Regions from separate parts of the Pantoea sp. CFCC18179 genome, predicted to be linked through region 3. Evidence: predicted binding sites of a transcription regulator. Region 3 holds the regulator's gene; each other region holds the start of a gene.

Region 1 (7,387 bases), on a different contig from region 3:
GTGCTGATTGGCTATTTAGCGGCCAATACGGAAACGCTGCGTTTGGGCTCCGGCGGCATCATGTTGCCAAACCACGCGCCATTGGTGATTGCCGAACAGTTTGGTACGCTCGAATCACTGTATCCTGGCCGTATCGATTTGGGATTGGGCCGCGCACCGGGTTCAGACCAACGCACCATGTTGGCACTGCGTCGTCATCTCTCCAGCGCGCAAGCCGATAGCTTCCCGGAAGATGTCTCTGAACTGATCCGTTGGTTCGACGCCGAAGAAGGCGAGCATCCGCCGGTGCAACCGGTGCCTGGCTTGGGATTGAAAATTCCGGTTTGGCTGCTGGGTTCCAGCTTGTACAGCGCACAATTGGCCGCACAGCTCGGTCTGCCATTTGCCTTCGCCTCGCACTTTGCGCCGGATCTGCTGTTCCAGGCACTGCATCTGTATCGCGAGAAATTCAAACCTTCTGCGCGCCTGGCGAAGCCGTATGCGATGGTGTGCGTCAATGTGGTGGCGGCGGACAGCGAGCGTGATGCGCGCTTCCTGTTTACCTCGATGCAGCAGCAATTCATCAACCTGCGTCGTGGCAAACCGGGTCCACTGCCGGCACCGGTCGAGAACATGGATAATCTGTGGTCGCCATCTGAACAATATGGCGTGCAGCAGGCATTGAGCATGTCGATTGTCGGCGACAGCGATAAAGTGCGTAACGGCCTTGCCGCGTTGATGCGTGAAACTCAGGCCGATGAGATCATGGTTAACGGCCAGATTTATGATTCACAGGCGCGTCTGCGTTCATTCGCGCTGGCGATGGAAGCGGCACGTTCGCTGTAACATCATCGCGGTGGCGCTATTCTGGCCCCACCGCGATCATCCTGACATCGCGCGCCGGTGATTGGCCGTGAAAGCGGCTGTATTCGCGACTGAACTGCGACGCACTTTGGTATCCCACACGATAACCCGCGGTCCCCGCATCCAACTTCTCGATGATCATCAATCGCCGCGCTTCATTAAGTCGTAGCTTCTTTTGATATTGCATCGGCGTCATTGCCGTCACCGCTTTAAAGTGATGATGCAACGACGAGATGCTCATGCCCACGCTGCTTGCCAATTGATCCATCTTTAACGGCTGGTGAAAGTTTTCCCGCAGCCAACGTGCGGCGCGCGCCACTTTGTTTCCCGGTCTTTCTGCCAACGCCATGTTGAGAATGCGCGGTCCTTCTGGCCCAGTCAGCAAACGATAAAAAATTTCCTGCTCGATTAACGGTGCTAAGGCGGCAATATCCTGCGGGTGATCCAGCAATTCCACCAAACGCATCACCGCATCAACCAGCGGTGGCGCGACTTTGTGTACCGCGATGCCACGTTCGCTGCTCGCATTATTAGCGAGTTGATGCTGCGGGAAATGCTCCAGATAACGCATCAAACGAGTTTCGTTGATGGTGATGCCAACCCCCAGATTGGGCTTATCGGGCGTTGCCGATACCACGCAGGATTGCACCGGCATATCGAGCGTCACCAGAAGTAGATCGCCTGGACCGTAATGCATCACATCATCGCCAATGCGCAACGCTTTCTGACCTTGCGCCACTAAGGCAAAACTGGCCCATGTGGCGACGTGCGACAAGCTGGTTGGTCGTGAACTGCGGCCAAAAGAGAGAAAATCAATCGGACTGTAGTGGCGGCCATCAACCGGCGCATGACGGGCAATGATCGCCACTAATTGCTGCCATTGTTCTTGATGAATCATGCAATGCGCGCTCCACGATGAGAAATGACTAAGTAGTTATTCTCGCTTGCCACCGGAATGGCGGCTAGTCCTTGCACAGCAGATTTGCAGGATTGTGCAAAAAGCTTGCAGGATTGCGCTACCACCAAAATCTATCGACAGCGCATGCTTTATCTTCCCCGAAATCTCAGGTGGAGAGACATGATGAAAACACTTGAAGGCAAAATTGCGCTGGTGACGGGCGCTTCGAAAGGCATTGGTGCAGCTATCGCCATGACTTTCGCGGCGGCCGGTGCTCGGGTGGTGGTGAATTATTTACAGGATGAAGTTGGCGCGGCAGATGTGGTCACCGACATCCGTGCGTTAGGAAGCGATGCCATCGCCGTACAAGCCGATATATCACGCGAAGCCGATGTGCTGCGCTTGTTCGCTAGCAGCATTGAGCAGTTTGGCGCCCCCGATATTGTGGTCAATAACGCCGGCATTTTTCACCACGGTGAGTTTGCCGATCTCAGCGTGAACGAGATGCAGCGACAACTTAGCGTTAACTTACTTGGCACTTTATTGGTGTGTCAGCAGGCAGCAAAACACTTCCCCTCACGCGGCGGCTCAATCATTAACCTGAGTGCACTGAATAGCCAACGCAGCACGCCGGGATCGGTGCTTTGGGCAGCGACCAAAGGCGCGATTGATACGTTGACGCAAGGGCTTGCGCGCGAATTGGGCCCACGCAACATTCGCGTGAATGCGCTAGCGCCTGGCATCATTTTGACCGAAGGTTTGCTGGCGGCGAAGAAGATGCACCCCGAGTTGAAAGCGCAGCTTATTGCCGCAACGCCGCTTGGACGCTTTGGCTTGCCGGAAGATGTTGCGCAGGTTGCGCTGTTTTTGGCGTCGGAAGAAGCCGCTTATGTCAGTGGCGAAAGAGTGCTGATTGCCGGCGGAGTGTAAAGTTTAATTTCCACAGGCATAAAAAAAGGGACGCATCAGCGTCCCTTTTTATTTTTTTAAGCGTTTATCGCTTATGCATCACGACGACGTGGTGCAGCTGCGCCTTCCGGGCGTGGACCACGACCGCCTTCACGGCTGAAGCGTCCGCCTTCACGGCCACCTTCACGACGCTCAGAGAAACGACGTGGAGCGCCTTCGCCACCACGCGGTGCGCCATTGCCACGACGTTCGCCGCCAGCAGATGGACGACGTTCGCTACGCTCGTGCACCGGTGCATCACCCATCAACTGCATATTCATCGGCTTGTTCAGAATACGGGTACGAGTGAAGTGCTGCAGCACTTCGCCCGGCATGCCTTTCGGCAGCTCGATAGTTGAGTGAGTACCAAACAGCTTGATGTTGCCGATGTAACGGCTGCTGATGTCGCCTTCGTTAGCGATCGCGCCAACGATATGACGAACTTCAACACCATCATCACGGCCCACTTCAATGCGATACAGCTGCATTTCGCCAACGTCACGACGTTCACGACGTGGACGATCGCCATCGCGGCTGTCACGGCTTTCGCGTGGACCACGAGAATCGCGTGAATCACGACGATCACCACGGTCTGGACGATCGCTGAACTCACGACGCGCTGGACGCGGAGCTTCTGGTGGCAGAATCAGTGGACGTTCGCCCTGAGCCATTTTCAGCAATGCTGCGGCCAAGGTTTCGATGTCCAGATCTTCACCCGGCTGCATTTTGCTCAGCAGCGCGCGATATTGATCCAGATCGCTGCTTTCCAGCTGCTGCTGTACTTTAGCAGCGAACTTAGCCAGACGACGCTCACCCAGCAGTTCTGCGTTTGGCAGCTCAACTTCTGGAATAGTCAGCTTCATGGTGCGTTCGATGTTACGCAGCAGACGACGCTCGCGGTTCTCAACGAACAGCAATGCGCGACCTGCACGGCCTGCACGACCGGTACGGCCGATACGGTGAACGTAAGATTCAGCATCCATTGGGATGTCGAAGTTCACTACCAGGCTGATACGCTCAACGTCCAGACCACGTGCAGCAACGTCGGTGGCGATCAGGATGTCGAGACGACCATCTTTCAAACGCTCCAGCGTCTGCTCACGCAGAGCCTGGTTCATGTCACCGTTCAGTGCAGCGCTGTTATAACCGCTGCGCTCCAGCGCTTCGGCCACTTCCAGCGTGGCATTTTTGGTGCGCACGAAGATGATGGCTGCATCGAAATCTTCCGCTTCCAGGAAGCGAACCAGCGCGTCAGTTTTACGGCCGTAAGCGGTCCAGTAAGACTGAGAAATGTCTGGGCGCGTAGTCAGGCTTGACTGGATGCGCACTTCCTGCGGATCTTTCATGAAACGCTTGGTAATACGACGAATCGCTTCTGGCATGGTTGCTGAGAACAGCGCGGTCTGATGACCGTCTGGAATCTGCGCCATGATGGTTTCAACGTCTTCGATGAAGCCCATACGCAGCATTTCATCAGCTTCGTCCAGCACCAGACCGCGCAGGTTAGACAGATCTAACGTGCCACGTTTCAGGTGATCCAGCAGACGACCAGGCGTACCCACAACAACTTGTGGTCCCTGACGCAATGCGCGCAGCTGTACGTCATAACGTTGGCCACCGTACAGGGCTACAACGTTAATGCCACGCATGTGTTTAGAGAATTCAGTGACGGCTTCAGCAACCTGTACCGCCAATTCGCGGGTCGGTGCCAGCACCAAAATTTGCGGTGCTTTAACAGTAGGATCAATGTTGTTCAGCAGCGGCAAGGAGAATGCCGCGGTTTTACCACTACCGGTCTGCGCCATACCCAACACATCACGGCCAGCCAGCAGGTGAGGAATACACTCAGCCTGGATTGGAGAAGGCTTAACGTAGCCCATACCGTTCAGTGATTCGAGGATGTCGGCGTTCAGGCCAAGGTCAGCAAAAGTGGTTTGAATATCAGTCATGTAGTACACGTGCCTCTTAGATTGCGGCGGCCAGTCTACATAACTCGTCGTGAAAATTTTCAGTCATTTTCATCAAAAAGTGTGAACCGGCTCAAATTAGAAGTTTTGACGAACAGAAAAGCCCTCATCTCTGAAGATGATGACTTTACAGGTATTCAGGCAATAAAAGTTCGTCAGCTATTGCTGGTCAGATTCTGATAAATCGTCTTGTGTCTGGCCGAGTTGCGCCAGTTCCAACAATGCGTATCGGTGTTCAACAAAGTTGTTTACGTTGTTGGCCACCGCCAGTTTGAACAACGCTTTCGCGTCGTCCTTCTCCCCCAGACTTAGGTAGTACTTACCTAAATAGAAGTTGGTTTCACTGAGATGTTCAGCGAGCGAGGTGTTATCCGTTGCGTCCGCCTTGAGACGTTCCATCAGCGTTTTTTCACTGATGTCGCCAAGGTAGAACTCGACAATATTCCATCCCCATTGATCGCGAACCGCTTTGTCATGACGCTGTCTCAGCGTAACTTTTGCCTTGTCGGCATCCATATCGCTTTCAACGAGATAGAGCCAAAGGCTGCGGAATGGATCGTTAGGATCGTCTTGATAAAACGCCAGCAGATCATCTTGCGCTAACTTGTATCGACCGCCGTAATAGAGGGCGATACCACGGTTTAAATGCGCATAGTTGTAAGTTGGATCAAGCTCAAGTACAGAATCAAACGCTTCATAGGCAGCATCAAAATTGCCTGCCTGCGTTAAATATATGCCGAGGTAATTAAATACTTCAGGCATATCTGGTCTTATAGACAGCGCTTGCGAAAAATCGTTCCGCGCTAGTGCCCTCAGACCCAAACTATCATACAACACTCCGCGCTCATATAATAGCTGTGCGCGTTCATCATCGGTAAGGGCACGACTGGCAAGAATTTGTTCCATGCGCGCCAGGATCACCTCTTGCTGCAGTGTGGGCTGCAAAGGTACTGCCAGAACTTCGTTCTTACGCCAATTGGAGTTGCTGCATCCTGCCAGCGTGATAGCTGTCGCAACAAAACACCAGCGCAAAAAAGGCTTCATTTCCCACTCCCGAATACAAACATTGGGACAACCATCCTGTCATCCTCCTGCTGTGCACAAGGATTCCCGCCCTCGCGATGATCTAAACACCTCTCCCCGCAAAGCAGAGAGAGGCCAATCGGTAAACGCTTACTCGGCGTCAGGTGCATTCGTCGCAGCGGTAGCAACTTCTTCCGCTGGTTTCTGCTCTGTCGCTTCTTTGATGCTCAGGCGTACGCGGCCTTGACGGTCCACTTCCATCACTTTAACTGGAACTTCCTGACCCATCTGCAGGTAATCAGTCACTTTCTCAACACGCTTGTCTGCGATCTGAGAAATATGTACCAAACCTTCTTTACCGCCGCCGATTGCCACGAAGGCACCGAAATCAACGATACGCGTTACTTTACCAGAGTAGATACGGCCAACTTCGATCTCAGCTGTGATCTCTTCGATGCGACGAATCGCTTCTTTGGCTTTCAGGCCATCCGTTGCAGCGATCTTCACGGTGCCATCATCTTCGATTTCGATGGTGGTGCCGGTTTCTTCAGTCAGCGCACGGATCACTGAACCGCCTTTACCGATAACATCTTTGATCTTGTCTGAATTGATCTTGATGGTGTAAATGCGCGGTGCGAACTCAGAGATTTCCTGACGCGGTGTGCTGATTGCCTGCTCCATCACGCCAAGGATGTGCAGACGCGCACCTTTAGCCTGGTTCAGTGCAACTTGCATAATTTCGCGGGTGATGCCTTCAATTTTGATATCCATCTGCAATGCAGTGATACCGTCGCGGCTACCCGCAACTTTGAAGTCCATATCACCAAGGTGATCTTCGTCGCCAAGGATGTCAGACAGAACCACGAAGTTATCGGCTTCTTTAACCAAGCCCATCGCGATGCCGGCTACGGCCGCTTTGATTGGTACGCCAGCGTCCATCAGTGCCAGTGAAGCACCGCACACGGAAGCCATTGACGAAGAGCCGTTTGATTCGGTGATTTCGGATACCACACGCACGGTGTATGGGAAATCAGCTGGCTTAGGCATTACTGCCAACACGCCACGCTTCGCCAGGCGACCATGACCAATTTCGCGACGCTTCGGTGAGCCAACCATACCGGTTTCGCCCACGCAGTACGGAGGGAAGTTGTAGTGGAACAGGAAGCTGTCAGTACGCTCGCCCATCAACTCATCCAGGTTCTGCGCATCACGTGCAGTACCCAAGGTTGCGGTAACCAGCGCCTGCGTTTCACCACGGGTAAACAGTGAAGAACCGTGGGTACGTGGCAGTACGCCAGTGCGCACATCCAGACCACGGATCATATCTTTTTCACGGCCATCGATACGCGGCTCGCCACGGATAATGCGGCTACGAACAACACTCTTCTCGAGATCGTGAACGATGTCAGCGATTTCGCCTGCGTCCAGCGTTTCGTCTTCAGCTTGCAGCGCGGCAATGGTCGCATCTTTTACTGCGCCAACCTGCGTGTAACGCTCTTGCTTATCAGTGATGCGATACGCATCGCTGATGCCCGCTTCTGCCAATGCAGTAACACGCGAAATCAATGCATCGTTAGTTGGCAGTGGCTGCCAATCCCAACGTGGTTTGCCTGCTTCAGCAACCAGCGCATTGATGTTTTCGATAACCACTTGCTGCTGATCGTGACCAAATACCACCGCACCCAGCATCTGCTCTTCGGTCAGAATT
Region 2 (7,387 bases), on a different contig from region 3:
ATCCACCGGATTAACCTTCTGGTCGGCAGTGATCAAACGCGTCGGCAGCATTGCGCAATCCAATGAACGAGGTCGCTTCTTCGGGATTCTGGATGGCGGCCGCGGCATGGTGGAAGCGTCGCTGGCAACGGTGGCGGTGGCTTTGTTTGGTTGGTACGCCGCGCAGGATCTGGAACTGAAAGGTTTTCGTCACGTCATCCTGATGTACGCCACGTTGTGCGTGACCCTGTCGGTGATTCTGGCGTTTATTCGCGATCCCGCCAGCGCACAAAATCAGGATCGTGTGGCCGCGCGTAACAGTAATTTATGGCTGGATTTGAAAACCCTCGCCAGTAAGCCCAACCTGTGGCTATTGGCCAGCGTGGTGTTTTGTGGATATCAACTCTTCTGGTCAACCTACAATTTCTCCGCTTACTTACGCACCTCCGAATACGGTGTACCGGCAGCGCTGGCGGCGTTTATTACTGCCGGCAAAATGTGGATGCGACCAATTGGCGGCATCGGCGGCGGCTGGCTGGCGGATAAGTTTTCCCGCGCTGGCGTGCTGTGCGGCGTATTGGTGTGCGGCGCGCTGGGTGTCAGCGGCTTGATCCTACTGCCCAACGGCATTCCGCACATCGCCTTGATTGCGTTTGTGCTTTTAGTGGGGATGTTCGCCTATGCGGTGCGCGGCCTGTACTGGGCGCTGCTTGATCGCTGCGACATCCCGCCGCATTGCACCGGTTTAGCGATTGGCTTGGTTTCGGTCATTGGTTATTCGCCGGATATCTATTTGCCATTGCTCAGCGGCTATCTCACCCAACATTTCCCTGGCGCCACCGGCTATCGGCTGTTCTTCAGCTATATCGTAATGATTACTTTGTGCGGTGCCTTTGGTGCCTGGCGTTTGCATGTTCGTTTTAATCGTAAATAAGGAAGCCCAATGAAAGTTATCTCACTGGAAACGCATGTCGTTGCTGTCCCGCCTCCGCATCTGGGTGGCATGTACTGGTTGTTCGTCAAATTGAAGACCGACGATGGTATTGAAGGCGTGGGCGAAATTTACGCTGCCACTTTTCATCCTGATGCGATGGTGCCAATCATCAACGATGTGTTTGAGCGCTACTTACTGAATCAGGACCCGCATCACACCGAACGTCTGTTCCGCCAGTGCTACTCCAGCGGCTTCACTCAGCGCCCCGATCTCACCATGATGGGCGTGGTGAGCGGGTTAGAAATGGCCTGTTGGGATATTGTCGGTAAAGCGGCGAATCAGCCGGTTTATCAATTGTTGGGCGGTTTAGTGCAGCCGCGTCTGCGCTCTTATACCTATCTTTATCCGGTTAATCGCCGTGGTGAATACGATTATGACGATGCGGATCTGGCGGCGGAATGTGCGGCAGAAAACGTGCGCAAAGGCTTCACGGCGGTGAAATTTGATCCCGCGGGTCCTTACACTGCGTACTCCGGGCATCAACTCTCTGTTGAAGTATTGGATCGCTGCGAGCTGTTCTGCAAACGCATCCGGGAAGCGGTGGGCAGCAAAGCCGATCTGTTGTTTGGCACCCACGGACAAATGGTGCCGTCATCCGCCATTCGCCTGGCGAAGCGGCTGGAGAAGTACGATCCGCTTTGGTTTGAAGAACCGGTGCCGCCTGGCCAACCGGAAGCGATGGGGCAGGTGGCGCGCAGCACGTCGATTCCGATTGCGGCAGGTGAACGTCTGACCACCAAATACGAATTCCATCAATTGCTGCAAGCCGGAGCCGCCAGCATTCTGCAAATGAATGTGGCGCGGGTCGGTGGTTTGCTGGAATCCAGGAAAATCGCTGCGCTGGCGGAAGTGCATTACGCGCAAATCGCGCCGCATCTGTATAACGGGCCAATTGGCGCGGCGGCCAGCATTCAGTTGGCGGCGTGCACGCCAAACTTCCTGATTCAGGAGAGCATTGGCTGTTGGGATGGTTTCCACGCCGAAATTCTTAAGCGTCCGATTCAATGGGAAGATGGCTACATCATTCCATCTAATGAGCCGGGATTGGGCGTTGAATTGAATATGGAAGTGGTCGAACGTCATACGCCTTATAAAGGAAAGCGCCTGCATTTGCAGATGGGCGAACAGCCCGCGGATGTGAAAGACCTCGCTCCCGCGCGCGGTTAATCGCAGGCAATAAAAAACGGCGACATCACTGTCGCCGTTTTCATTGCTATCAAGCCATCAGAACTTGTAGTTAAAGTTCGCGCCGTACAGCCAGGCTTTACCTTCAGAGTTAAAGGTATACGGGCCTTCTTTCACGGTAACTTTCTGGCCGTGCATATAAGAAACACCTAAGTCCACCGACGCATCTTCGTTAAACGCGTAGGAAGCACCGGCGCTCAACCACAGACGATCCTGATCCGGGATGGAGATAGAGCGCTTGTCAGCCGGAACCGGGCTGTCATCAAAGGCGATACCGGTACGGAAGGTCCAATTGTCATCGTAGAAGTAAGAGGTACCCAACGCGATACGATAGGCGTCGTGATAGCCTTCGTCTTTATAGAATAGCGTTTGACCGTTGCTGCCAGTAGCTTTCAACTCCTGGAATTGGCTCCAGCTGGTGTACGCCAGGCTGTAGTGCACCGCCCATTGTGGCGCGACTTTGTGGTAACCAGACAGTTCCCACATCTCCGGCAGATTCAGCGTCAGAGAGCCTGGAATGGTCGAACCGCTGGTGCCGTAAGGCAAGCCCATCATCTGCGCCTGCGGCAGCGAGTTCACGTAAGTAGGCAGATTGCTTTTGTAATCGCCATCAAAGTCGACTTTCACTTCAGAACGATAGGTGAAGCCGAAGCGGTTATTTTTATCCACTTCATACAAGATGCCCGCGTTCCAGCCGTAGCCCCATTTATCACCTTTTAGGTGAGCGATTTGGGTATCCGCTGGAATGCCCAGCGCTGCGCCAGATTCACCGGCATAGCGCTCAATTTTTGCTTTGGCGTAAACCGCATCAAAACCGATACCGAAGCTGAAGTTCTCGTTCAGTCGATAAGCAGTGCTGATGTTAAAATTACCCGTCATCAGGTCGGTTTTGCCGCCGTAACCGCCCGCGGTGTAGCCGTTGTTAAATTCAGTCGCCAAACCATAATTTGAGGTGACGGAAGCGCCAACCCACCATTGGTCATTGATGGGCTGCACGTAATGGATATTCGGAATCCATTGGTTTGGCGCAATGTTTTTTGCATCGAGGCTGCGGCCAGACTGACTTTGGCCGCTGATATTCACGTCGGGATCAATATAAACCGCGCCGATGGAGAAGGAAGGACGATCCATCAACGCCATGGTTGCAGGGTTACGGCTGGCGGAAGCGGCGGTATCGCCCATTGCGCCTTCCCCGGAATAAGCACGACCTAAACCAATTGCTGAGAATTCATTAAGTTGAAAGCCGGCGGCGTAAACGTGGGAACAGACGAGCGTTACTGCAGCTGCCACAGCTGACTTTGCAAACAGGTTTTTATGGTTCATGACCACAACCTCATCTAGATTTATTATTTAACTTGTTACGTCGCGTAACAAAGAGCGGCGAATTGTAGGGACTGACGGCAAAACCACATATCAGACCAGTGCGACGAGTATAGGTCCGACCTGTGTATTTGTTGCAATATTGTTTTTTAAATATTTCTGATTTGATCGATAAAATCAGATCTGCTTAACAAAAACCAGACGGTTCGACATCAGCATAGCGGTCAATTTTGTTCTGGATCAATTTTTATTGTGATATTCGTCACTTAGCAGCAAGAAGATAGATGTGAAATCGCGCCACGCGTACACTTTGCGGCAGAAAATGATCCGAATGTGTTTAATTATCGTCAGGAGAAAACCATGACTGATGCCATTAATAAATGTAGTGCGAACGAAACGGCAGCTTGCTGCTGTGTCGATGTAGGTAGCGTGATCGATAACAGCGATTGCACCGCAAATTGGTCTGGCGTGCTGGTTGATCGTCACGCGGCTGATGCGATGCTGGCGCACCTTACAGAAAGAGCGCGTCAGGTTGAGTCCGAACCGTGCGACATTCGCAGTGAAATCAAGCCAGAAGGTGATGCGGTGCGTTTGAACATCGATTTCACCTTTTCCTGCCAGGCCGAAACCATGATTTTCCAGCTCGGCTTACGCTAATCTCTCTCCGCTGCCGAAATCCCCCTTCGGCAGCCTTTGGCTATTTTCGTGTATTCCCTCGCAATTTTTTCCTCTGGTTATTGGCGACTTAGCAACACTTAGTTAACACTGATGATCAGGTCAGACCTGTTGGCAATGATGCTGCGGTCGAAAATTACAGGTGATTGCAATGAACAAAGCGCAGCCGCTGCTGACGCGTCAAGGCGAACGTATCGCCATTACTCATGGACTACGCACACCTTTTGCTCGCCAGGCGACAGATTTCCATGGCATTCCCGCACTCGAATTAGGCCGCATGGTGGTCAGCGAACTGCTGGCGCGAAGCGAGTTGCCGGTCGAAGTGATCGATCAGCTGGTGTTTGGCCAAGTAGTGCAGATGCCGGAAGCGCCGAATATCGCGCGTGAAATTGTCTTGAGCAGCGGATTAAGCGTGCACACCGATGCGTATAGCGTCAGCCGGGCGTGCGCCACCAGTTTTCAGGCGGTTGCCAACGTCGCAGAAAGCCTGATGGCCGGCACCATCAATGCGGGTATTGCTGGCGGCGCAGATTCTTCATCGGTATTGCCGATCGGCGTGAGTAAAACGCTGGCGCGGGCGCTGGTTGATCTCAACAAAGCGCGCAGCTTTAGCCAAAAGCTCAGTATCTTGCGCCGTTTACGTCCACGCGATCTATTGCCGGTGCCGCCAGCAGTCGCGGAGTATTCCACCGGATTGCGCATGGGCGATACCGCTGAACAAATGGCGAAAAGTCATGGCATTACCCGTGAACAACAGGATGCATTAGCACTGCGATCGCATCAACATGCGGCGCGCGCCTGGCAATCTGGCGTATTGGCGCAGGAAGTGATGCCCGCCTTTGTGCCACCGTGGAAAGCACCCATTGAGCAGGACAACAATATTCGTTTCAATGCCAGTGCGGCAGATTACGCCAAACTGCGCCCGGCATTTGATCGCCGCCACGGTTCGGTGACCGCCGCCAACAGCACGCCGCTCACCGATGGCGCAGCGGCGGTGATTCTGATGCGCGAAGGGCGCGCGCGTGAATTGGGCATCCAACCGCTGGGCTATCTGCGCAGCTATGCTTTCACCGCCATCGATGTCTGGCAGGACATGTTGCTGGGCCCAGCTTACGCGTCGCCGCTGGCACTGGAACGTGCCGGTATCACGCTCAACGATTTGACGCTGATTGATATGCATGAAGCCTTTGCTGCGCAGACGCTGGCGAATTTAAACATGTTCCGCGACGAACGTTTTGCGCGCGAAAAGTTGAACCGCACGCATGCGTTGGGCGAGGTTAATGAAGAACGCTTTAATGTGCTGGGTGGATCGATTGCTTACGGCCATCCGTTTGCGGCCACTGGCGCGCGCATGATCACGCAAACCTTGCAGGAATTACGGCGGCGCGGCGGCGGATTAGGATTGGTCACCGCTTGTGCGGCGGGTGGTTTGGGGACGGCCATGGTTTTGGAGGCTGAATGATGAACGCATCCGCCTTTCATTTGCATATGCGTCTTGATCATGTCGGTGTGATCACCATCGATGTGCCAGGCGAGAAGATGAACACCCTGAAAGCGGAGTTTGTGCCGCAGATCAAAGCGGTGCTGGACGAAGCGCGCCGTCATGCACAGCTGGCGGGATTAGTGTTGATTTCTGGCAAGCCGGATAATTTTGTCGCCGGTGCCGATATCAGCATGATCGCCAACTGTAAAACGGCAGATGAAGCCGAAGCGCTGGCAAAGCAAGGTCAGGAGATTATGGCGATGATTGCCGCGCTGCCGTTTCCGGTGGTGGCGGCGATTCATGGTGCTTGCCTCGGTGGCGGTCTGGAATTGGCGCTGGCGTGCGATGCACGAATTTGCTCGCTGGATGACAAAACTCGCCTTGGCTTGCCGGAAGTGCAACTTGGTTTGCTGCCAGGTTCCGGTGGCACGCAGCGTTTGCCACGTCTGATTGGCGTGCAGCAGGCGCTACCGTTGATCCTCACCGGCAAGCAACTGCGCGCTAAACAGGCGCTCAAACTCGGCATTGTTGATGATGCGGTGCCGCAATCAATCTTGCTGGAGACGGCAATTGCGCGCGTACATAAAGGAAAGCGCCCGCATCGCGAGTTATCTCGTCGCGACCGATTGCTGCAAGGACCGATTGCGCGGCAGATTTTGTTCTCCATGGCGCAACGTCAAACTCACAGTAAAACCCAAGGCAACTATCCCGCGGCCGAACGCATTATTGACGTGGTACGCATTGGACTGGAGCAGGGCAGTAGCGCTGGACATGAAGCGGAAGCACGCGCCTTTGGTCAATTGGCGATGACGCCGGAATCGGCCGCGCTGCGCAGTTTGTTCTTTGCCTCAACCGCATTGAAAAAAGAGGCCATGGCAGAAGCTGAACCGCGCGCCTTGCAACAGATTGGCATCCTCGGCGGCGGTTTGATGGGCGGCGGCATTGCCAGCGTCACGGCGCTGAAAGCCGGTTTGCCGGTGCGCATCAAAGACATCAATCTTGCTGGTGTGAATCACGCCTTGCAGTACAGCTGGGATTTGCTGAGTAACAAGGTTAAACGTCGTCAGCTGAAGGCGGCAGAGCGCCAGCAACAAATGGCACGTATCAGCGGCGGCATCGATTATCAGGGCTTTAGCCAGCGCGATTTGGTGATTGAAGCGGTGTTTGAAGATCTGGCGCTGAAGCAACAGATGGTCAGCGAAATCGAAAGCCATTGCCAACCGCACACCATTTTTGCCTCGAACACCTCGTCATTGCCGATCGGCGATATCGCGGCGCAAGCGCAGCGGCCAGAAAATGTTATTGGCCTGCACTTCTTCAGTCCGGTAGACAAAATGCCGCTGGTGGAAGTGATTCCGCATGCCAACACATCGGCACAAACGCTGGCAACCACAGTTGATTTAGCGCGCAAGCAGGGAAAAACCGCGGTAGTGGTGGCCGATCGTCCCGGCTTTTACGTCAACCGTATTCTTGCACCCTATATAAATGAAGCGATGCACTGCTTGCTGGAAGGTGAGCCGATTGAACACATCGATCGCGCCCTAGTAAAGTTCGGTTTCCCGGTCGGGCCGCTGCAACTGCTCGATGAAGTCGGTATTGATGTGGGCAGCAAAATCAGTCCGATTCTCGAACAGGCCTACGGTACGCGTTTTAGCGCGCCGCCTGCGGTGAGCGCGATTCTCGCCGATGACAGAAAAGGGCGCAAAAACCGCAAAGGCTTTTATCTTTATCAGCCATCACGCTGGTCGCGT
Region 3 (7,387 bases):
GCCAAAATATTCCGATGGCTTTGGGCCGAAACCGGCGGATATCGTGCATGTGCCGTTCAACGATCTTGATGCGGTTAAAGCCGTGATTGACGATCATACCTGCGCCATCGTGGTCGAGCCGATTCAGGGCGAAGGCGGCGTGATGCCCGCGACGGCGGAATTTATGCAAGGTTTGCGCGCGCTGTGTGATGAACATAATGCGCTGCTGGTGTTGGATGAAGTGCAGAGCGGCATGGGACGTAGCGGCAAGCTGTTTGCCTATGAACATTACGGCATCAAACCCGACATCATCACCACCGCGAAAGCGTTGGGCGGCGGTTTCCCGGTGAGCGCGATGTTGACCACCAACGAAATTGCCTCGGTGATGGCGCCGGGCGTGCATGGCACCACTTACGGCGGCAACCCGCTGGCGTGTGCGATTGCGGAAACCGCACTCGACATTATCAATACGCCGGAAGTGTTGGACGGCGTGGATGCGCGTCGCCAGCAGTTCGTTGAAGCGCTGCAAGCCATCGACAGCAAGTTCGACATCTTCAGCGAGATCCGCGGTAAAGGTCTGCTGATTGGTGCCGCGCTGAAACCGCAGTTCGCCAGTAAAGCGCGTGACATTCTCAACGCTTCAGCGGCAGAAGGGCTGATGATTTTGACTGCGGGCACCGACGTGATTCGTTTTGTGCCGTCGCTGGTGATTGAACCCACTGACATCGCCGAAGGCATGACGCGTTTCGCCACCGCGATTGAGAAAGTGTTAGCCGCTTAATCCGCTTTCGGACGCAACACCTTAAGCCAGCGGCCATGATGCGGTCGCTGGCTCCACGCCAAAGAAGAGATGGTGTGCATCACGTTGAGGTGCTGCAAAATCCGCTTCACATGCTGTTCGACAATCGTCACCGGCCCTTCATTCAGATTCTCCGGCGCTTCCAGAATATTGCTGTCATTGCCTGGCCCATCGTACGCCAGCCGTTGCTGACAGCGTTGCAGCGCGATTTCACAGGATTGCAGATAACGTTCCGCCAACTTGGACGTCAGCATAGTGTGTTCACGCGCCAGAATGGTCATCGCATTGATATGCTCAACGATAAATTGGCTGTGCGTTACCCACATGCGCATATCTTTCAGATATTGCAGATTGAAGCCGGGTTCGCTGGAGGCTTGATTGAGCGAGTTAAACAGCGCGTTGTGCGCTTGATTGACGCGCATGCGTTGATACGCCAACTTCTCCGGCGATTGCTCCGGGCCGAGCAGCAAGCGCAGCGCGTCCTGATAAGCCTCCAACGCATCGTGCGCATTGTTACGTAGCAAGCCGCTTTGCCATTGCGGCCACAGCCAAATCATCCCGGCGAAGGCAATCAGGCATCCCATCAAGGTATCCATCATGCGCGGTAACAAGAACTGCGCGCCATTCAGCGACAGCAATTGCAGCGAATACACCGCAGTGACGGTAAAGCCAATCATCGACCAACCGTAATATTTGCGCGTCACCAAATAGCTCGCCAGCGTAATCACCAGCATAAACAGCAGCGTGAGCGATTCCGGCACTTCCAGCCGTAAAGAAGCTGCGGCGATCAGCAAACCGGCAAAGGTGCCCAGTGCGCGGTGCTGAATGCGCACGCGCGTGGCGCTGTAGCCATTCTGGCTGACGAACATAATGGTCATCAGAATCCAGTAAGGTTTGGGGATGTTGAAGAACAGCGCCAGCGCGCTGCCAAACATCAACATCACGGCGAAACGACCGGCGGTACGTAACGCCGATGATTTGAAGGAAAGATAGCTGCGCAGCGCTGGCAGCAGCGGCAAGCGGCGTTGGCGATCGGCCATTAAGTCACGCGTGTAGAGCGGCTTTTGGGTACGCAGCACGCGAGCGATGCGGCTGAAGTGGTACAGACAGAAGTTGCCGACCGGATTATCCGGATGCTGGCGGGCGATTTTCTCCAGCGCACCCAGCTGCTTCTCCATGTGAAAGCGATCCGGCAACTGGTGATAAAGAATGGCATCGGCGAGCACCCGCAGCCGCGCTGAGATGATTTTGGCGTTCCAGCGAATCACCGCTTCGGCGTGACTCTGCTCAACCAGTTTCTGCACTTCTTCCGGCTGGTGCAGGCTAACTGAGATGTGTTCCTGCAAATCCAGCGCCACCTGGAAGGCGCGCGTCAGACGTTTGTGGCTGTTATCGCGGCTGGCCGACAGCATGTGCATCTGCTGATAACAGACGGTAATCAGATCAACCGCCTTTTGTTGACGTGCCAGCAGCGGCGGCAGCGCTTTTTCCGGATCGGTTAACTGCGTCAGCAAGGTGTATTTGGCATCGCAATAATCCGCCAGCTCGCGATACAGCAAACTGAGCGATTCGCGCATCGGCTGCTCTTTCCACAGCCAAAACCAGAACCAGTTGAACAAGCCGTACCACAATGTGCCGCCAATATAGAGCAGCGGCGGCACCCAAATCGGCATGCGTCCTACCAGGCTTAGCGAAAAGATGGCGGCAATCAAGGTGGCTGGCAGTAAGCGGCCATGCAGCGGGCTGATTTCACCGGTGACGCCAATCAGTAGCGGCAACACCAATAAAATCAGCGGCAACGGCACGTGATAATCGGTGAGGTACGGAATCAGGAAACTGCCGGTGGCGAACAGCGAACCACCCACAATCAAGCGTTTGAAGAAGCGTTTGTGCGGCGTATCTAACCCCGCCATGTTGCAGCAGGCCGGCACTAAAGAGAACAACAGCCCTTTTTGCAGATCGCCAAACAGCCAACCGAGAGCCACAGGCAGGCACAGCACCAGCGTTTGCCGCAGCGCATAGTTAACTTCAGGATGATAGATGATTCGGCGCCACATCAGCTCATCGCAAATAGAAACGGCGCGATGTTGCCATCACGCCGTGGGTGAGAAGGAATTAGCGGGTGCCGTAAACGACGATGGTTTTACCGTGTGCGGAGATCAGATTCTGATCTTCCAGCATTTTCAGGATACGACCCACGGTTTCGCGTGAGCAGCCCACGATCTGACCAATCTCCTGACGGGTGATTTTAATCTGCATTCCGTCTGGGTGAGTCATCGCATCTGGCTGTTTAGCCAGATTAAGCAGCGTTTGCGCGATACGTCCGGTCACATCGAGGAAGGCAAGGTTGCCCACTTTTTCAGATGTCACTTGCAGACGACGCGCCATTTGCGACGACAGTCGCATTAAAATATCCGGGTTTACCTGAATCAGCTGACGGAATTTTTTGTATGAAATTTCAGCCACTTCGCAGGCAGACTTCGCACGTACCCAAGCACTGCGTTCCTGGCCTTCTTCGAAAAGACCGAGTTCGCCGATGAAATCTCCCTGATTAAGGTAGGAGAGAATCATCTCTTTGCCTTCTTCATCTTTAATCAGTACCGCTACGGAACCTTTCACGATGTAGTACAGCGTTTCCGCTTTCTCACCCTGATGGATGAGCGTGCTTTTTGACGGATATTTGTGAATATGGCAATGGGACAGGAACCATTCGAGTGTAGGGTCTGTTTGCGGTTTGCCGAGAACCATTCGCTATTATCCTCTGTTGTAATCGTGCCCAAAAATACAGGGGGCATTTTTCCCTGTCAGGCGGTTTAATCGTCGAGCGTTTCCTAATGAAGGAAAATTTATTCCGGGGTGACTCTTAAGCTACGCTTTTGATTCTTCCCGCCTTCGTCGGTTAGGACGAAAATATTTTCAGCACTGTTTGTAGCACAGCTTTTGCGAGCTGTCTTGTGTTGTCTCGCTTCAGCAGAAGGGGGATTTCTCTGGATTGCCGTTTGTCATGTGAAAGCGTACTCTGACGGCAAAACCGCCGCTTCAGGAGAAAGAATAATGCAGGCACGAGTGAAATGGGTGGAAGGGCTTACCTTTCTCGGAGAATCCTCATCCGGCCATCAGGTATTAATGGACGGTAATTCCGGTGATAAAGCGCCAAGTCCAATGGAGATGGTGTTGATGGCAGCCGGCGGCTGTAGCGCGATTGACGTGGTGTCGATTCTGCAAAAAGGGCGTAGCGATGTCGCCGATTGCGAAGTGAAACTCACCTCTGAACGTCGTGAAGAAGCGCCACGTATTTTTACGCACATTAACCTGCATTTTATTGTCAGCGGCAAAGCGTTGAGCGATAAAGCGGTGGCGCGCGCAGTTGATCTGTCAGCGGAAAAATATTGTTCGGTGGCTATTATGCTGGGCAAAGGCGTTGAAATCACCCACAGCTATGAAGTGATTGAGCTTTAGCTCGATTGTAGCGGCGCGATTTATCGCGTTCAGTTGATGGTAAAAGGTCAACATAACGCAATAAATTGCGCCGCTACATAATCACTGCACTCACTCAATTCGCTTGCCTTCAATCAGGCGCTGCACCAGCGGCAACATAATCAACTCCATCGCCAGGCCCATTTTTCCGCCCGGCACCACCAAAGTGTTGATGTGGGAGATAAACGATCCCTGAATCATCGCCAGCAGATAAGGGAACGCAATCCCTTCCAATCCACGGAAATGAATCACCACAAAGCTTTCGTCGAGCGACGGAATTTCACGCGCGGCAAACGGGTTTGAGGTATCCACCGTTGGCACACGCTGGAAGTTGATGTGAGTACGCGAGAATTGCGGCGTGATGAAGTTGATGTAATCCTCCATCGAACGCACCACTGAATCCATCACCGCTTCCCGCGAATGTCCACGTTCGCTGGTGTCGCGCACCAGCTTTTGAATCCACTCAAGGTTAACAATTGGCACCACGCCAACAAGTAGATCTACATGTTCCGCCACGTTGTGTGGCTGCGTCACCACGCCGCCGTGCAAACCTTCATAAAACAGCACATCGGTGTTTTCCGGCAGCGGTTGCCACGGCGTAAAGGTGCCCGGCACCTGATTCCACGGTACGGCTTCATCGTAGGTGTGCAAATACTTGCGCGATTCGCCCAGTCCAGTTTGGCCGTAATGCTTGAACGTCTGCTCCAGCAAACCAAAGTCATTGGCTTCCGGGCCGAAATAACTGATGTGGCGCCCGAGATCGCGCGCTTTGCGGATCGCCATGTCCATTTCTGGACGCGTATAGCGATGGAAACTGTCGCCTTCCACTTCCGCGGCATGCAGATTTAACTGCTGGAAAATCTTACGGAAGGCAAGGCTGGTGGTGGTGGTTCCGGCACCGCTGGAACCGGTAACCGCAATAATTGGATGCCTGGCTGACATAACAGAGCTCCCTGTGAAGTCCGGCGATGAGCATTGTTACCACGAATTGCCGCGCGGCGCATTAGCCGCGAAATTCACTCTTCGGCATGATATTGATGGATTCGTGCAGCTCCGACCATACCAGCACTACCTCGCCGCGCTCAAGTTGGCGGCGCACATCGGCGACTTTCTGTGACAGGCTGCGTTCCTGTTCGCCGTAATCTGTGCCTTCACGCAGCACGAAGGTTTCAATCAGGTTTTCCAGCGTTTCCGCTTCAAGCTGCTGCCAGGGAATAATCACAATTACACATCCAAATAGGTAGAGAGCCAATCCGGCACGCGTTGTTCCAGCCACATTTGCGGTTTCAGCAACGTGCCGCCAACAAAGCCGACGTGGCCACCTTGCTGGGTCAGTTGATATTGCGTTGAGGCTGACAATTGATGCGGCTGCGGAATCACGGCGTCGGTCATAAAGGGATCGTCCTGCGCATGGATGAGCAGCAACGGTTTACGTACGCCGGTTAAAAACGGCATGGCGCTGGCACGTTGATAATAGTCGTTGGCATCGACGAAACCGTGCGCGCGGGCGGTAACCGCATCATCAAATTCACGTAAACGACGAAACGCACGCAGTTGATCGAGATCGACCGGTAAGGTACCGGGCCAGGCCTGCAACTTGCGCGTGGCGTTCTTTTTCAACTGCGTGAGCAAATAGTATTGATAGAAGCGCGAGAAGCCGACATCCAACTTGCCGCTGCACGGTTCTAACGCCAGCGGGGCAGAGATGACCATCGCCGCATCCAGCAGTGCATCGTTGCCTTGTTGCCCCAACAAACACGCCAGCATATTGCCGCCGAGTGACACGCCGACGGCCGCGGTTGGCACCGTGCCCCATTCGCGTTGCAGCCAACTGAGGAAGTAGGTGGCGTCTTCAGTTTCGCCGGAGTGATAAATGCGATTGAGGCGATTCGGTTCACCGCCGCAGCCGCGAAAGTGCATCATCACCGCCAGCCAGCCACGCGCCTGACATGCTTGCATCAAACCGTGCGCGTAGGGACTGCGGAAGCTGCCTTCCAGGCCATGAAACAGCACCATGCGCGGTTTGTGACGCGCTTGCGCCGGATCTTCACTCCACGCTAAGTCGACAAAATCCCCATCGGGCAGGTCAAGGCGCTGCCAATGCGGACGTAAAGTGACGCGCCGCCGCAGAATGCGCGGCAGCAGCGTTTGCAAGTGCGCGTTACTGAATCCGCGCAGTGGTTTAAAGCGCTCGCCATTTGGGCGATTAAAATAGCTTGGGTAAAGGCTTGTCTGATGCATAAGTCGCTGATAGCTTCGATGGGTTGTTCGCTTTACTGGGTGAGGAGCACCCGAATATACATGGAACTGAGTCTTTTTTTGTCAATGTTAGGCTTTCTTTGGGTCGCGGCCATCACGCCAGGTCCCAATAATATGTTACTTACCGCCTCTGGTGCTAATTTTGGCTTCCTGCGCACCATTCCGCTGCTCATTGGTATCATGATTGGCATGCAAGTCATGTTGCTGATGGTGGCATTTGGCATCGGCGGGTTGATCCTGCTTTATCCTTCACTGCACTTGGTACTGAAGATTGCCGGTAGCCTTTATCTGCTGTGGCTGGCGTGGAAAATCGCCACCGCCGAGTATGAAAAGCTGGAAACCGATGATGTCACGGTCAAGCAAATGCCGTTCTGGCAAGGTGGATTGCTGCAACTGATTAACCCTAAAGCCTGGTTGATGGCGCTGGGTGCGGTTGCCAGCTTCAGTCTGGCGGGTGAACGTTATCTGCATTCGGTGGTGGCGATCAGTATCGGCATGGCGCTGGTCAATGTGGTGTCTGGCGTAATCTGGATGGGCTTCGGCTCGCTGATTGGCCGATTACTGCGTAGCCCACGTGCGTGGAAGATCTTCAATCTGGCGATGGGCTTGCTGACTGCCGCGTGCGTGTTGTTGATTTGGCACTAAGTTAGCTGGAAGCGCGTTCGACGCGCTTCCACGGCAACACTTCATGCACCACCGGTGAGAGTGGCTGACGGATGCGTTGCAGCAACAGTTGTACGCTGCGCGCGCCCATGCGGTTCATCGGTTGTTCAATGGTGGTGAGCGGGGGATTGAGGCTGCTAGTAAAGTTGATGCCATCGAATCCCACCACCGCCAAATCTTCAGGTACGCGCAACCCGGCTTCTAACGCCG
Region 4 (7,387 bases), on a different contig from region 3:
CGTAGTGAGCCAATCCCGGGTTAATTCGGTTCGCCACCCAACCGGCAAGCGGCAAGCCATCGCGCGCAATGGCATCGGCGGTTAGTAAAGCGTGACTGATGCAACCTTCTTTAATGCCCACCACCAGCACCACCGGTAATTGTTCTTGCTGCACCCAATTTGAAAAAGGCTGTAGGTCATTCATTAAACTGCGCCAGCCGCCGGTGCCTTCCACCACCACCTGCTCTGCGCGCTGCTGCAACTCATTAAGTCCTTTGCGTAATACCGCATAATCAATGCGCTGAGATGAGCTGGTGCTGATTTCATCCTCTTCCAGAGTAATAGGATTGACCGCGGAATATGGCAAAGAGAGACCTGAAGCTTGCTGTAATAGCAGCGCATCTTTATTGCGTAAGCCTTCAGGTGTGCGTTGCGCGCTTTTCGCTACAGGTTTGTAGCCTGCGGCGCATAAACCCGCCTTTGCAAAGCACTGTAACAGTGCGCGGGATACCACGGTTTTACCCACCGCGGTGTCGGTACCGGTGACAAAAAGCGTATTCACCATTCTCCTCCTTCATTAAAGCGATGTGTAACGTGCGAAGGAGGAGTTTAAGGAAATGTGGTTGGAAGCAGATTGCGTTAGCGCAAACTTAAGGCAGGCTGTCATTATCCCTGCAACAGTTTTACCAATAAATGGCCGCTATACAGCGAATCTTTGATCAAGGCGGCGCCGCCAAAGGTGCCAGGATCGCTGAAAGCCGTTGGTGCTAGCTGAATTTCATTGCTGTATGCCGGTAATGCCTGTTGGCGAATGGTACTGCTCACCGCAGGAAACAGCACGTCGGCAGCTTGATTGAGCGGTGAACCGATAAGAATTTGTTGTGGATTGAAGATATTTACCATCATCGCCAGCATCCGCCCGACATGATGCCCAACGCCGGCTATCACATCGCGCGCCAGGCGATCGCCCTGCTGCGCGGCGGCACACAGGCTCGCAACGGTAAGCGGTGACTGATGCAGCATACTATCCGGTTGCGTCAATAAGCGTTGCGCGGTGAGTTTAAGCAAACTTCCGGTGCTGGCGACGGTTTCCAAGCAACCATTATTGCCGCAATAGCATTGCTGACCATACGGATCTATCTGCGTATGACCAATTTCCACTAAAGTCCGTCCGCTTTTGTGCAGCAACTGGCCGCCACTGATCACGCCTGCGCCGACCGTTTCATCAATCACAATTTGAATCACATTTTGCGCGCCCTGCGAGGCACCAAACAACGCTTCGGCCAGCGTCCAGGCAGAAATATCGTGCTGCACAAACACTGGCAAACCCGTTCGCTCCGCCAGGGTTTCACCCAGCGGCATATCCTGCACCTCATAACCTGGCATACGGTGCACCACGCCTGACGCCGCGTTGATTAATCCCGGCAAGGTAATGGCAATTGCCGTTAATCGCTCAAGCATACTTTGATGACGAATGAAGAAGTCATTCACCATCTGAAGCAAAACGGGCAACAAGGGTTGTTCAACGCTGACCTGCAATGGCAAGCGATCTTCTTGCAGCGCACGGCTGCTGAGATCGCGCAGCGTCAGCGTAATGAAACCAGGTTGAATGCGAACGGCGAGATAGTGCCAGGCAAAAGTATCGAGGATCAGACCTATTGCTGGACGTCCGCGACTGCCCGGTTCCTGAAATTCGGTTTCCTGCACCAGATGAGCATCAAGCATTTCACGCACGATTTTGGTAATGCTGGCGGGAGCTAATTGAGCGCGCTTTGACAGCTCAATACGCGAAATCGGGCCATAAAGGTTAATCAGACGGTAAACCACACCTGCGTTGGTCTGTTTTATCTGGTCAATATGGCCAGGTTGACTGTACAGATTCACGCCCTGCTCCCATTATTTTCGCGCTTCTAAATAAACAGCAGCTATGGTGATGCAGATTGGCAGGCAGCGTCAAATATTTGATTAGAAATGTGATTTATCGCACATAAAGTTTATGCCCTTTAGCCTGAGTTGGTTTAATTCTCCGCATTGTGCAGCATCAACGCCATCATATTGGCCATTTGCGCGGTCGGTTCGCGTGTCGCCGACCAGACCAACCAAACTTCAGAAATCGCATCACTTTCCTGCAACGGAATCCACACCACATCGGCCAAACGCGCACGACGAAAAGAGGCCGGCAGAATCGATACGCCTAGCCCGGTAGCGACTAAACCGAGAATGGTCATCGCTTCGCCCACTTCCTGAGTAATAAACGGTTTTATTTGATAACGATGCAGCAGCGCCAGAATTTCACTGTATAACGCGGTGCCGCCTTGCGGATCAAAGAACACAAAGGGTTCATTGGCTAATGCCTGAATCGAAATCGTCTCGGCATCAGCCAATGGATGCGCCCAATGCACCACCGCGCACAACGGTTCACGCAGCAAGACGCGATGTTGTAAATCACTCGGTAACGGTGTGTTACGCATCACACCCAAATCCAGCCGATCTTCATGCAACGGCGCGAGTTGTTGCCGGGTGTTGTTCTCCTGCATTTGAATATGCACTTCCGGCCAACGCTGGCGGAACTGGTAGAGCGCATCGGAAACCAGGCCAGTAAAAGGCGCCGACGAGGTGAAGCCGATGCGTAATTCCCCTTCCTGCCCGCTATGAACACGCGCAGCACGGCGAGTTGCCTGCTCAACCTGCAATAAAATAGCGCGTGCATCATTAAGGAAAAGTTGTCCGGCCGCCGTGAGTTGTACGCTACGATTGGTGCGCGTAAAAAGTTGCGCGCCAATCTCCTGCTCCAATTGTTGGATTTGCTGGCTGAGCGGTGGCTGAGAAATATTCAATCGCAGTGCTGCACGACCAAAGTGCAACTCTTCGGCGACAGCGATGAAATAGCGCAGATGGCGCAATTCAATATTCATACTTTAAAAGTCTCAATTGAGATTATTAATATATTGTACAACCTAATGTCACTTTCCTACAGTATCGCCATATTGCCTAAACCGAGGATGTTCCGTGAGTCGCTCTTCCCAAGCGGTGATACTCGATGAAGACGAGTTAGCCGTTAAGCCTGATTCAGTAGTCACCCCTTCAGAATGGATTGAACGCGGGTCGCCGCAATTTATGCGCGTGACGTTGGCGTTGTTTTCCGCCGGACTGGCAACGTTCGCATTGCTCTATTGCGTCCAACCGATATTGCCAGTCCTGTCTCAACAGTTTGGTGTATCACCTGCCGAAAGCAGTATTTCATTGTCGCTCTCCACCGGCTTAATGGCGCTGGGATTACTGTTTACTGGCCCTTTATCCGATGCGATTGGTCGCAAATCGGTGATGGTCACCGCGTTGTTGCTGGCCGCCATTTGCACTCTGATTTCCGCCACCATGTCTAGCTGGCAAGGCATTTTGCTGATGCGCGCGCTGATTGGTTTGTCGCTAAGCGGTGTCGCTGCCGTTGGCATGACCTATTTGAGCGAAGAGATTCACCCGCGTGTTATCGCATTTTCGATGGGTTTATATATCAGCGGTAACTCGATTGGCGGTATGAGTGGACGACTGCTGACCGGCGTGCTGACCGATTTCTTCTCATGGCGCATTGCTGTGGGTGTGATTGGCTGCTTTGCACTTGCGGGCGCATTGATGTTTTGGAAGATCTTACCGGCTTCACGTCATTTCCGCCCCGCTTCACTACGCCCGCGCAGCCTGCTGATCAACTTCCGTTTGCATTGGCGAGATAAAGGGTTGCCGTTATTGTTCGCCGAAGGTTTCCTGTTAATGGGGGCTTTCGTCACGCTGTTTAACTACATCGGTTATCGCCTGTTGAGCGCGCCCTGGTCACTGAGTCAAGCCGTTGTGGGTCTGCTTTCCGTGGTGTATCTCACCGGTTCGTGGAGCTCACCCAAAGCAGGAGCAATGACCAGCCGTTTTGGGCGTGGTCCGGTGATGATTGCTGCCACGGCAATTATGTTGGCGGGTTTATTGTTGACGGCGTTTAATTCGTTGTGGCTGATCTTGCCGGGCATGATGTTGTTTACCGCCGGTTTCTTTGCCGCGCACTCGGTGGCGAGCGGCTGGATTGGTCCACGTGCGCGACGCGCCAAAGGCCAAGCCTCGTCACTGTATTTGTTCAGCTACTACGTGGGTTCAAGCGTGGCGGGAACCTTGGGTGGTGTGTTCTGGCACAGTTATGGCTGGATGGGCGTCACCCTTTTCATCAGTGCGTTATTGTTAATCGCTTTGCTGGTCGGCTGGCGTTTACAGTGCCGAAAACTGTAATACTGTTCATCTTTTATACGGGGCGAACGCGCCCCGTTCTCCCCTCAACTCCCCGCCATTTCGCCTTCTCACAGTCCCAGATAAAACAAACCGGCGATTCATCGCTATAATCATTTCATTCCAACAATAGTTAGACTTTTATTATTTCACAGCAATGAGGACGTTAGATGGGACTCTATTATTACGTCGATAAGCACGCCGGCTATAACGACAATCATGTAGTTCACGCAACGGGCTGCCCGTTCCTTCCGCCCGATGAAGCAAGGCGTTTTCTCGGAACTTTCTATACGCCGACCGCGGCCATTCAGCAGGCACGCAAATACTATGCTAGCGCGATGGGCTGTGAGCACTGCTGTCCGGTTGGGGTAAAAAAAAACATGACCACTCAGAATAGCGTGGCACTAAAACACATGGTGACACTCTGATAATGCTGGCATAACAATAGTTAGCCGGTTAAGTAATTTTGTTAAGCAATACTGAGGCGTTACATCATTACCCTAAAATTCGGCTTAATAATGACTGGACCTTGAGGCTATATGCGTATTGCGGGTCCAGTCGCTCACACAGGCATCGGATAAAAGCAAGAAACGATAATAACCTCAGGCTATTAACAACGACTTTTGAGATAAAAAATATTCAGCAATAAAAGCCTGCCAAACGGTTTCCCTCAGCTCATTAATGCTCCACAATAGCGGCAATTTGTGACAAGCGTCACTTAAATGGGGTGCAATTTTGGCCCTTACACTCGCCGTCTGACTGATTGAACTCCATGCAAACAACCGTTTCCCGTAAAACAGCCTGGCTACGTGTCGTACTGCTGGCTATTGCTGCTTTTGTATTTAACACCACGGAATTCGTTCCAGTTGGCCTGCTGTCGGATATCGCCGCCAGCTATGCGATGAAGACCGCCGATGTCGGCATCATGCTGACTATTTACGCGTGGGTAGTCGCGTTATTGTCGCTGCCGCTGATGTTGCTAACGCGCAACGTCGAGCGACGCTTGTTGCTTTCGATACTGTTTGTCCTGTTTATCGCCAGCCACGTGCTCTCTTCTTTTGCATGGGATTTCACCTCATTGGTGGTTTCGCGTATCGGCATTGCGCTGGCGCACGCGGTGTTCTGGTCAATTACCGCGTCATTGGCGATTCGCGTCGCACCCGCCGGTAAAAAAACTCAGGCATTGAGTATGCTGGCAACCGGAACCGCACTGGCGATGGTACTGGGTGTGCCGATTGGTCGCATCGTCGGTCAATATCTCGGTTGGCGCACCACGTTTGGCATGATTGGTTTGTCAGCGTTAGTGCTGTTGGTACTGTTGATGCGCGTGCTGCCGCGCCTGCCTAGCGAACATACCGGCTCGCTGAGCAGCGTACCGATGCTATTCCGCCGTCCGGCACTGGTGGCGATGTACATTTTGGTCACCGTGGTGGTTACCGCGCACTACACCGCGTACAGCTACATTGAACCGTTCATGCAAGTAGTGGCGAATGCCGACGATAACTTCACCACCTTGCTGCTGCTGCTGTTTGGATCGGCTGGCATTATCGGTAGCGTGTTGTTCAGTACGCTCGGCAACAAATTCCCTTCGGCGATGCTGATCGCGGCGATTGCCATGATCACCCTGAGCATGGGCCTGTTGGTGTTTGCCGCCGTTCGCCCTGCTGCCATTACTATGCTGTGTATCGTATGGGGCATGGCAATGATGATGATTGGTTTGGCTATGCAGGTGCGCGTATTAGCTTTGGCACCCGATGCGACTGACGTTGCGATGTCACTGTTCTCAGGTATCTACAACATTGGTATTGGCGCAGGCGCGTTGCTGGGTAATCAGGTTAGCTTGCATATGCAGATGTCGGATGTTGGTAACGTAGGCGGCATTATCGGCCTGGTTGCGTTGTTCTGGTGTATCGCCATCTTCCGGCGCTATCCTCAGCTTCGTTCAAACGGATAATAAAAAAGCTCCAGAAGGTCATACTTCTGGAGCTTTTTAGTTTCAGGTTCATTTTCCTGCACTGCTATCAGCAACCGCCATCAATGGCGGCCCCGCAGCGTATCCACTCAGTTATAAATAACTGCTGTGCCATTTAGCTTGTTGTTGCCAGAGGTCGAAGTGATGCGGAAGGACTTTGCTCCGGCAGCATTGGCCTTTTCCGAAAGCTGATTCTCCAGCGATGTCAGGTTAGTGCTACCTGAAGCACTGATTACACCAACCTGTTGTTGATTCAGTGGCGCTTCGTTGACCAAATCGGCAGCCATGCTACCGAATGCGATTGAGGACAGTGCTACAGCGGCTAAAGTCAGTTTAATGCTTTTCATAATCGTCTCACTTATACAGATGAATTTGGGGTCGGTCGCGATTTAGTTAACAACCGTTAATTAAATGCTAGCGCCGAAGTGGCCTGCGCGTCAATTATTTTATTAATGGTCGTTATTTTAATCGAAAGTGGCGTGATTATGGGCTTTCAGCCCTTTTTTGACTTATCCATTCGGGTGCTTACATTACTCAAAAGCACAAACGGGCAAAGGCCGAATCCGCTCTGCCCGCATGCACTTGCATATTTATTTAATGATCGGTAATTTAATTGGGTGTTTTTAAGCATTGAGGTGTTCATGACAGCCATTACCGAAACCGCAAACCGTAAAACGCGTGGTCGTCCAAGAGTGTTTGACCGCGATGATGCGTTAGATAAAGCATTAATGCTGTTCTGGGCGCATGGATACGAAGGGACTTCACTGTCGGATTTGGTCAGTGCGACCGGTGCGAAAGCGCCAACGTTGTATGCTGAATTTGAAAACAAAGAAGGTTTGTTCCGTGCGGCAATGCAACGCTACATCGAGACATTCAGCGCACAGCGAAATGCCGTATTAAATGATGATGGGTTGGATGTAAAGGCGGCAATTGAAGCCTATTTTCGTGCTACGGCGGCGTGCTTTACCGAATGCGATAAACCAGCCGGCTGCTTTTTTATCTGTACGTCCAGCGCGTTGTCTTCCGAGTCTCAGGAAGTGGCGCAGATGCTTTCCCGACAGCATCATGCGCAAGAATCAGCGTTACAGGCGTTTTTGGACACGCGACAAGCCCGCGGTGAATTGCCTGCATGTGCCAATTCAGCCACGTTAGCCCGCTATTTAGCGTGCTTGC

Evidence for each region. Region 3 encodes CRP, which controls carbon source genes, mostly activating them, when cyclic AMP is high. Its sites were predicted from a motif close to ATGTGANNNNNNTCACAT; they were not measured.
Region 1: yrbN (protein YrbN) is a predicted target of CRP. The motif match lies at 4,718-4,735, and genes of this name have one in related genera.
Region 2: ACPUC7_RS04015 (YfcZ/YiiS family protein) is a predicted target of CRP. The motif match lies at 3,729-3,746, and genes of this name have one in related genera.
Region 4: ACPUC7_RS00190 (sugar transporter) is a predicted target of CRP. The motif match lies at 4,945-4,962, and genes of this name have one in related genera.

Annotation. Positions count from the first base shown of each region.
Region 1 covers NZ_JBNBPM010000004.1:303,340-310,726, reverse strand. The annotation lists gene ACPUC7_RS10955 (luciferase-like monooxygenase) at 1-825, shown strand, start outside; gene ACPUC7_RS10950 (AraC family transcriptional regulator) at 842-1,741, opposite strand; gene ACPUC7_RS10945 (SDR family NAD(P)-dependent oxidoreductase) at 1,925-2,671, shown strand; gene ACPUC7_RS10940 (DEAD/DEAH family ATP-dependent RNA helicase) at 2,743-4,638, opposite strand; gene yrbN (protein YrbN) at 4,655-4,711, opposite strand; gene nlpI (lipoprotein NlpI) at 4,816-5,700, opposite strand; gene pnp (polyribonucleotide nucleotidyltransferase) at 5,830-7,387, opposite strand, start outside.
Region 2 covers NZ_JBNBPM010000001.1:861,948-869,334, reverse strand. The annotation lists gene ACPUC7_RS04030 (MFS transporter) at 1-913, shown strand, start outside; gene ACPUC7_RS04025 (mandelate racemase/muconate lactonizing enzyme family protein) at 923-2,140, shown strand; gene fadL (long-chain fatty acid transporter FadL) at 2,198-3,481, opposite strand; gene ACPUC7_RS04015 (YfcZ/YiiS family protein) at 3,839-4,135, shown strand; gene fadI (acetyl-CoA C-acyltransferase FadI) at 4,305-5,615, shown strand; gene fadJ (fatty acid oxidation complex subunit alpha FadJ) at 5,615-7,387, shown strand, end outside.
Region 3 covers NZ_JBNBPM010000019.1:64,250-71,636, forward strand. The annotation lists gene argD (bifunctional acetylornithine/succinyldiaminopimelate transaminase) at 1-760, shown strand, start outside; gene ACPUC7_RS22725 (YccS/YhfK family putative transporter) at 757-2,835, opposite strand; gene crp (cAMP-activated global transcriptional regulator CRP) at 2,894-3,526, opposite strand; gene ACPUC7_RS22735 (OsmC family protein) at 3,833-4,237, shown strand; gene ACPUC7_RS22740 (phosphoribulokinase) at 4,328-5,197, opposite strand; gene ACPUC7_RS22745 (YheU family protein) at 5,259-5,477, opposite strand; gene ACPUC7_RS22750 (hydrolase) at 5,480-6,496, opposite strand; gene ACPUC7_RS22755 (LysE family translocator) at 6,557-7,159, shown strand; gene ACPUC7_RS22760 (LacI family DNA-binding transcriptional regulator) at 7,161-7,387, opposite strand, start outside.
Region 4 covers NZ_JBNBPM010000001.1:33,468-40,854, forward strand. The annotation lists gene bioD (dethiobiotin synthase) at 1-544, opposite strand, end outside; gene mlc (sugar metabolism global transcriptional regulator Mlc) at 646-1,863, opposite strand; gene ACPUC7_RS00175 (LysR family transcriptional regulator) at 1,998-2,894, opposite strand; gene ynfM (multidrug efflux MFS transporter YnfM/SxtP(Kp)) at 2,989-4,245, shown strand; gene ACPUC7_RS00185 (hypothetical protein) at 4,413-4,670, shown strand; gene ACPUC7_RS00190 (sugar transporter) at 5,015-6,196, shown strand; gene bhsA (multiple stress resistance protein BhsA) at 6,304-6,561, opposite strand; gene ACPUC7_RS00200 (TetR/AcrR family transcriptional regulator) at 6,856-7,387, shown strand, end outside.